One region of the Nitrincola nitratireducens genome, then DNA from elsewhere that is predicted to be linked to it. Evidence: predicted binding sites of a transcription regulator. Region 1 holds the regulator's gene; each other region holds the start of a gene.

Region 1 (2,207 bases):
CTAAGCGCTTAATAAGAGACGCTGCCGCAAGAACGGTTCCGCCTGTTGCGATCAAATCGTCAAAAATTAAGACAGTATCACCCTCTTGGATGGCGTCTTTTTGAAGTTCGACCGTCGCCGATCCATATTCAAGCGAGTATTCCTCTGCGATGGTTTCGCCGGGTAGCTTGCCTTTTTTTCGGATCAGCACCAAGGGCAAATTCAGTTGATACGCAACCACAGAGCCCAGGATAAAGCCTCTGGCATCTATACACGCGACATGGGTAATCGAGCTGTCTATGTAGCGCTGAATAAACGCATCACAGGTGATTCGCATGGCTTTGGGATCTTTAAAAACAGGGGTGACATCACGAAAAATAACGCCGGGTTCTGGCCAGTCTGAGATAGACCGGACCACGGATTTGACATAAAACTCATCGTAAGACATTTAAAACTCCAGCGAGACCCGGACATCGGGTTTAAAGAGAGGTTTTGCAAGCAGGTGTCGGCTTGTCAATGGCTTCACCTGATAGTTCGAAAAGCGCATCATAGTTCAGAATTTCAACTTGTTTACCATCAACAAGAATCATGTTTTGCGTTTGGAAGCGTGTGAAAATACGGCTGATGGTTTCAACGGCTAAACCAAGATAATTGCCTATCTCATTTCGTGACATAGATAAACGCAAGTAGTTTTGAGAGTAGCCTCGTTCATGAAAACGTTGCGTCAGCTTGATCAGAAAGGTGGCCACGCGCTGCTCCGCTGTTTTTTTCGACAAAAGCGTCATCATCTGTTGGTCATTGCTGATTTCGCGGCTCATGGTCCGAAGAATCTGGCGACGCAGCTCAGGCATGTGGCCTGATAGATCGTCCAAGCGCTCAAAAGGGATTTCGCAGACGGTGGTGGTTTCCAGAATTTTGGCTGAAACAGGGTAGGCCGTATCGTTGAAGCCACTGAGCCCCACCAGCTCTCCTGGAAAAAAGAAACCTGTGATCTGCTCTTCGCCATCATTGGTGATGCAGTAGCTTTTTACAGAGCCCGCACGAATGGCAAAAATGCTTGTAAAGGTATCACCTTGTCTAAACAGGTGCTCGCCTTTTTTTAATGGACGGCTTTTATCAATGATATTATCAAGGCGCTCCATCTCCGTCATGTTCAAGGATACGGGCAGACACAAGGAGCTTAAACTGCAGGTGCTGCAGTGCACTTGATTGAGACTGTGAAGTTTGCCTGTTGAGCGTTTTTCTTCCATTCGTACACCTATCACCTTATCGGAATGAACATCGGATGCTCTCGATTGGGTATTATGTAACATTTAGGCGGCGGGGTGAAGAAGTATCCGGCAGTTGCGAATAGGCAATTGCCGGACGCACGCGAGCTTTAAATAATTCTGGAGTATCCGCGAACAGGTGCTTGCTTTGGAATATACGCATCAAACGTCATGCAAATGCGTCTAATTAATAAGCGCCCTGCAGGTGTGACTTGAATAACCCCCTTGTCCAACGTGATCAAGCCATCGGCTTCGAATTGCGCAAGCTCCGTCAGCTCCTCAGCGAAGTAGGTCGCGAAATTGATGTCAAAGCGTTGTTCAATATCCGCAGGGTTCAACGAAAAATGACAAATGAGTTGGTTAATAACAGCTGAGCGAATTCGATCATCTTCATTTAAACTAATGCCGCGCTTTATCGCATGTTGCTTATGATCAATTGCATCGGTGTACAGGCTTAAGTCATGCTCGTTTTGGTAAAACACGGAGCCTATCTGGCTAATAGAGGACACACCAATTGCAACCAAGTCACAATCAGAGTGTGTGGTGTAGCCTTGAAAGTTGCGATGCAGTTGGCCATTTTGCTGGGCAATCGCAAGGCTGTCATTCGGCTTTGCAAAATGATCCATGCCGATATAGACATAGCCCGCACCCAGTAGTTTATTAATGGTGTGTTGTAGGATATCCAGTTTGACATCGGCAGATGGCAGGGTGTCGGATTGAATGTGTTTTTGCGAACGAAAGCGATCCGGTAGGTGAGCGTAGTTAAAGACAGACAGGCGATCAGGCTCATCCGAATGATTTCATCCAGCGTTGCATCAAAACTTGAAAGGGTTTGATGCGGAAGACCATAGATAAGATCCATGTTAATGGACTGGAAGCCAAGGGCACGTGCGGTGTTTAGGACGCGTTCTGTTTGTTCAAGGGGTTGTACGCGGTTGACAGCCTCTTGTACCCGGATAT
Region 2 (2,207 bases), 470 kb from region 1:
CATATCCACAGGTTTTGGAGTGGTTGCCGTGCTCACTGGCAAAATCGGGTACACCACCTCAGGAATATCGCCTGTTAGTGTCCGCAAGAACGCAGTGATTTTCTGCACCTGCTCATCGTTCAGTTCGGTCCCTAGCTGAGACGTTCCCATAACCGCAACCGCTTCTTCCAAGTCCCAAACAGCCCCAGAATGGAAATACGGCGCAGTTAACTCAATGTTGCGCAAAGGTGCAGCACGGAACACGTATTCATCCGATGCAGTATTGGTGACCTCTACACGACCTCTGTCCCCTGGAGGAAGAATATCCGCTCCTGGACGTGTCACAAGCCCAAATGGGAAGTATTGCTGACCACCAAAGTTAACCCCTGCATGACAGGCTGCACAGCCTTTATCCATGAACAGGGCCAATCCTTCTTTCTCGTCACTGGTCAACGCATCATCTGCACCCCCCAGATACTGATCGAAACGCGCATTAGGCGTAATCAACGTTGCCTCAAACGCTTCGATGGCCACCGCCATATTATCAAACGTAACCGGATCAGCCTCACCTGGGAAAGACGCTTTAAAACGCTCAATGTACTCAGGCATACTGTTTAAGGTTGCCACAACACGCGCTGGCGTACTGCTCATTTCAACACCCGCCTGCACAGGCCCCTTTGCCTGCTCAGCTAAGTCAGCGGCACGACCGTCCCAAAACTGGGCTGCGTTGAACACAGCATTAAAGACGGTTGGTGCATTACGCGGCCCTTTTTGCCAGCCATGACCAATCGATACAGGTAGATAGTCGTGACCGCCCATGCCCACGTTGTGACAGGTGTTGCAGCTAATTAAGTGACTGGAAGATAGGCGTGGTTCGAAGAACAACATTTTGCCCAATTCTACTTTTTCGGGCGTTAGTACATTGCCTTCAATTTCAGGCGCCTCGGTGGGAACTGCAGAAAAAAGCGCATTCGCTCTTACTCTGAGTTCATCTGCAATAACGGCTGAAGACGATACCATCGCTAAACCAATGGCAATGCACAGCCCACTCATTTTTCTTTTCATACTGCCCCCTTGGATACCCTTATCAGGTTTATACTCAGGGACAGTTTAGCAAAGAGCTCCGGCTTTACAATCAAACAAACTTAATTAGATCGACCTAAAATTGACATAGATCAAACTTTAATCCAGTTTGATTGAACGTTTTAAACTAAGGCCATCATCGAATCAACCACAGCATCTGCATGCGCGTCGTAAATGGATTCGCCATGGTTGTACCCATAGGAGACACACACAACTGGGCAACCTGCCGCCCTTGCAGCCAAGACGTCATTACTGGAATCACCCACCATTAAGCTCTGCGCCAAATCAACGCCAAAATGCTGAATCACATGCAGCAATTGATCTGGATGCGGCTTTTTCAAGGGCAGTGTATCGCCCGATACGATTAACGAAAAGTGCGATTTAAGATTCATTGCGTCGAGTAATGGCAGCGTAAAGGCTTCGGGCTTATTAGTCACCAATGCCAGCATCACCCCCTGTTGCTCTAGATACTCTATGAATGCTTGCACATCTGGAAAGAGTCGAGCTTGACGACCATTGGCTTGACTATAGGCAGCTAAAAATAGCTCATAGGCCACTGAGAATAACTCTGGATCCTGTGACGCGCTCGACAACCCAAGCGCCTCTTGAACCAAGTGGTGCGCACCTTTTCCAACCCAGCGTCCAACCTGCTCGATCCCTGCAGGGGGACGCCCTAATGCAGGCAGCATTTGATCAATGGCATGTGCCAAATCAGGCAAACTGTCGACCAAGGTTCCATCCAAGTCGAACATCACTAACCTTGGCAAACCACTCTCAAAATGATCGGACAGCCGATACTGTTCTTGCCTCATTTGATCGACGCCAAAATAGATCGCATTTCATTAATCGTTTTTTGGTAATCCGGTGTATTAAAAATTGCAGACCCAGCCACAAAAGTGTCGGCCCCTGCTTTGGCTACCTCACCAATGTTTTTTAACCCAACACCGCCATCAACCTCTAAGCGAATATCAAAACCACTGGCATCGATACGCGCTTTCGCTTCTTTCAGCTTATCAAGTGTAGAAGGAATGAACGTTTGGCCACCAAAGCCAGGGTTCACCGACATCAGCAATATAACATCGACTTTATCCATCACATAATCGAGGTAGTGCAGCGGCGTTGCAGGATTAAACACCAATCCAGAC
Region 3 (2,207 bases), on a different contig from region 1:
ACATTAATCGCAAAAAACTGTGTAAAAGACTCAAGAATTATTGAGATGAAGGTTTTTTAAGTAGGAAAGGTGAACTAAGTGGTTGATGACCCAGCCTTGCTCGTGATGGTAAAGGCTGGGTAGGGTGGAGGCATTTGCTTGATTAGTCAGTGCTGGCGTTAAGTAAATGCTCAAAGCGAGCATCGGTTAAGGTCTTGAGAAATGCAACTAATGCATCTACGCGTTTGTCGTCAAGAGCCGGACCTGTTTGCAGTTCGGTGAGTGAAATGTTTTCGGGGATTTCGGGTGCTTCCCATTCTAAACCTGTTTCTGGATTGATGCGCATTTTGGCGCTTCGTGAATTGTATTGATTATAGAAAAGGATAACCGTGCGTAAGTCCTGAAACACGCCGTTATGCATATAGGGCCCAGTCACGGCTACATTACGCAGACTGGGTGTTTTGAATTTTCCGATACTGGATGGATCGTCGACCTCAGGATGAGCAAAGAGTCCAACGTCGTTATCGGTGACACCATTAATCTCTCTGAGTTTAGCGTTCACAGGCACGCCAATATTGTGATATTCAAAATTGCTAAACACTTCCTTTTCTCGACCAGGCAAAGGGTTGAGTTGATGGCACAGATTGCAATTGGTGAACTGTTGCGAGAAAAACAGCGTCATGCCCAGCTCTTCTTCAGGCGTTAACTGTGCCTTTCCTTGAAGATAGCGATCATATTTTGAATCAAAAGGGTTGAATAACTCGGTTTTCTCAAAATGAGCAAGCGCATCTGCCATGGCGTTATAGGCGGCTTGGGTGTTCTCAAAGATTGGCTCACCATATAGAGCTTTAAACAGTGGAGGATAAATCGGATTTTCCAATATTCGTTCAATGACCGACTCTTCATCAGGCATTCCCATCTCAATTGGGTTGAGCGGGGGGCCCTTTGCCTGCTCGGCTAAGTTCGCCGCACGCCCATCCCAGAAAAAACCACCCACATAAATCCCTTGTGCATTTCGGTGGAAATCAGGGGTCTGAGCAGCATAGGTGACCATGGGGGCATTTCGGTCACCGAAAGACTGATTATCGTCACCAAGGGAGGCCGCTGAGTCGGTAAGGTTGGGTCTAGAGTCTGAAAAAGCCGTGGAAGGTGCATGGCAGGTTGCACACGATTGGGTGCGATTGCGCGATAAATTGGGATCAAAAAATAATCGTTGGCCGAGTTCTGCTTTTTCAGCGTCAAAGGATTGTGCATTTACTTGAAAGGGCATGCTCAATAACAAACCTATAAAGGCCATTTTCAGCATTCGTATGAGGGTGTATTTCATGACGGAATCCGTCTCCAATGCCATGAGAAAAATGAAGCCTAGCGACTAATCGAAGTCAATACCATTGATCAGGATCAAATAATCTACATATAATAAATAATTGTAATGATAATGACTATCAATTATATTATTCTGCATCTTAATTCATCAGAGGGAGTTTGCAATGAACAAGCGGTTATCAGGAGTTTTGGTCGGAATGGCACTGGGCTTAGGCGCTTCAAGCGTATTTGCTGCCACACCTGCCCAAGTCATTACGACCTATGCCAACATCGCTGAAGCAGCTTACAGTGATTCAGTTGCTGGTGCTCTTCAGCTGAAATCTAAAATTGATGCCTTTTTGAATGACCCAACGGAAGCCAATCTCGAAGCAGCTCGCCAAGCCTGGCGTGATGCGCGTGTCCCTTACATGCAAACGGAAGTATATCGTTTTGGCAATGAAATCGTCGATGAGTGGGAAGGGCGCGTGAATGCCTGGCCACTGGATGAAGGTTTAATCGACTATGTCAGTGTTGAACATTACGGAGAAGAATCTGACGAAAACCCCTTCTATGCGGCCAACGTTATTGCCAATCAAACCTTGGTGCTTGGTAACCAAACAATAGACGTGTCTGAAATCACCGCCGAGTTATTAAGCGATACTCTGCATGAGATTGATGATATTGAAGCAAACGTTGCCATTGGGTACCACGCCATTGAGTTTTTACTTTGGGGTCAGGATCTTTATGGTACTGAGCCGGGCTCAGGCGAACGCCCAGCGACAGATTTCAGCTTAGACGAGTGTACGGGCGGAAACTGTGATCGTCGTCGTCAATATCTATCCGTTGTTACTGATTTGTTGATCAGTGATTTAGAAGAAATGGCAGAGCACTGGACGCCTGAGGGCGATGCCCGCCAAGCACTC
Region 4 (2,207 bases), on a different contig from region 1:
GCATCTGGGCAATGTCTTGAAGTATCACAAGCATAGAACAGCATCTCTGCATGGTGAGATGGACCAAGTTGAACGCCGCAAAACCCTGCGTTTTTTTAGAGATGGCCATGTGCAGGTTCTCGTTGCCACTGACGTTGCCGCACGCGGCTTGGATATTGACGGAGTGGATCTCGTCATTAACTTTGAAATGCCACGCTCTGGAGATGAATACGTTCACCGTATCGGTCGTACTGGGCGTGCAGGGAAATCAGGCACTGCAATTACACTGATCGCGCCGTCTGAGTGGAATCTAATGAGAAGCGTCGAGCGTTATCTCAAACTGTCATTTACTCAGCGCACCATTGCAGGTTTCCTAGGCCATTACAAAGGCCCTGAAAAAGTCAAAAGCTCAGGTAAAGCAGCTGGCAGTAAGAAGAAAAAAGAACTTAAGGATAAACTAGATACTAAGCCTAAGGTGAAAGAGCGTCATCGCGACAAGAAAGCCATCGGCAAACGTCGTGCACCGACATCGAATGCAGAGTCAGCAACCCCTATTGACCAAGGTTTTGCGCCTCTGAAAAAAAGAAAAGCGCCGGATGCTGGGTGACACACCGACGCCTAAAAGTACAGTTCTATGCTGTAGATACATCCTACAGTGGGACTCAAAGCTAAAGCTTGATCTGAATCAAGCTTTAGCACAGTTTGAAGTTTTTTCTAAAAATACAACTTTCGCCTAACCTTAATTAATTCCTTTATACTCTAAAATAGGGAAGTTGAAGGAGAAAAATAATGACGGCAACGGCGTACATCACTCATGAAGACTGCATGCTCCATAATATGGGGCCAGACCATCCAGAAAGCCCAACGCGACTGCAAGCCATACACAAAGTGCTCAGTCGAACTGGACTACTCGATCATTTAGATCAACTTACTTCGGTGCATGTAACTGAAGAGCAAATCAAACTCGCCCATGCAAATCTTCACCATAAAAAATTAACGATGAAGCTGCCAAGAGAGGGAGTTGTATACACAGACGATGATACAGCACTCTGCCCCGACTCATTGCATGCCGCCAGCTTAGCGGCGGGAAGTGCGATACTGGCAACCAATCGTGTTTTAGCGGGAAAAGCGAAAAATGCGTTCTGCGCGGTACGCCCACCGGGGCATCATGCCGAGTACAACATGGCCATGGGCTTTTGCTTTTATAACAATGTCGCTATCGGTGCCTGTCATGCCCTAACCCACCCATCCATCTCCCGCGTGGCGATCTTGGATTTCGATGTGCATCATTGCAATGGCACCGTGGATATTTTTAAAGATCGACCAGAGGTGTTGGTCTGCTCCACTTTCCAACATCCTTATTATCCCGAGCGATATTGCTCAATTGACCGCCCGAACATTGTCAATTGTCCACTCGCAGCACACTCTGATGCATCCCTGTTCCGTGATGCCATTGAACAGCAATGGCTGCCCGCACTCAGGACACACAAGCCCGATATGATTTTTATTTCAGCAGGGTTTGATGCACACAAAGAAGACCCAATGGCTGATTTAAATTTAGATGAAGAGGACTATCGCTGGGTTACTCAGAAAATTATGCAAATTGCGGATGAGTTTTCTGAAGGGCGAATCGTGTCGGTACTTGAAGGTGGATACAACCCTGTATCACTTGCGTTTAGTGTTCAGGCACACTTGGAAGTCTTAGCTGGTTTTTAGAAAAGCCCCCTAGCGCCTACTGTACGAGACGCTAGGGGCAATGTCTATATCGTGTTAACGACCGTAAATCATGTCCGGCAACCAAGTCACTAAGCCTGGGAACAGAATCAACAAGCCAATAACCATGACTTGCAAGAAGACAAACGGCATAGCACCTTGATAGATATGGCGTGTTGTAATGCTATCCGGAGCCACGCCTCGCAAATAGAAGAGCGCAAAACCGAAAGGCGGTGTTAAGAAACTGGTTTGCAGATTCACTGCAACCATTACCCCTAACCAAATCGGATCGATGTCCATCATCAGCAATATCGGCGCCGTAATTGGAATTACCAAGAAGATGATTTCAAAGGTATCCAGAATAAAGCCTAGAATAAACATCAACAGCATCACAAAAATGATCGCCCCCACCTTACCTCCCGGTAAGCTGTTGAGGAAATCACTGACCAGCTCTTCTCCGCCCATCATTCTAAATACCAACGAGAAGACAGAGGCGCCAATCAGAATGATAAAGA

What was found. The regulator FNR, encoded in region 1, switches genes on or off when oxygen is low (the NO sensors DNR and NnrR bind a similar motif). The targets are predictions, from matches to a motif close to TTGATNTANATCAA.
Positions count from the first base shown of each region.
Region 2: a site for FNR is predicted at 1,145-1,158, ahead of D791_RS00205 (cytochrome-c peroxidase). Genes of this name have one in related genera too.
Region 3: a site for FNR is predicted at 1,371-1,384, ahead of D791_RS09445 (cytochrome-c peroxidase). Genes of this name have one in related genera too.
Region 4: a site for FNR is predicted at 655-668, ahead of D791_RS04490 (histone deacetylase family protein). Genes of this name have one in related genera too.

Region 1 is NZ_AONB01000001.1:515,196-517,402, forward strand. It holds gene D791_RS02405 (adenine phosphoribosyltransferase) at 1-427, opposite strand, end outside; gene fnr (fumarate/nitrate reduction transcriptional regulator Fnr) at 459-1,229, opposite strand; gene D791_RS21645 (oxygen-independent coproporphyrinogen III oxidase) at 1,358-1,756, opposite strand; gene D791_RS02415 (radical SAM protein) at 1,735-2,207, opposite strand, start outside.
Region 2 is NZ_AONB01000001.1:42,332-44,538, reverse strand. It holds gene D791_RS00205 (cytochrome-c peroxidase) at 1-1,044, opposite strand, end outside; gene D791_RS00200 (phosphoglycolate phosphatase) at 1,185-1,874, opposite strand; gene rpe (ribulose-phosphate 3-epimerase) at 1,871-2,207, opposite strand, start outside.
Region 3 is NZ_AONB01000009.1:39,177-41,383, reverse strand. It holds gene D791_RS09445 (cytochrome-c peroxidase) at 143-1,306, opposite strand; gene D791_RS09440 (imelysin family protein) at 1,470-2,207, shown strand, end outside.
Region 4 is NZ_AONB01000003.1:116,959-119,165, reverse strand. It holds gene D791_RS04495 (DEAD/DEAH box helicase) at 1-586, shown strand, start outside; gene D791_RS04490 (histone deacetylase family protein) at 769-1,695, shown strand; gene D791_RS04485 (TRAP transporter large permease) at 1,750-2,207, opposite strand, start outside.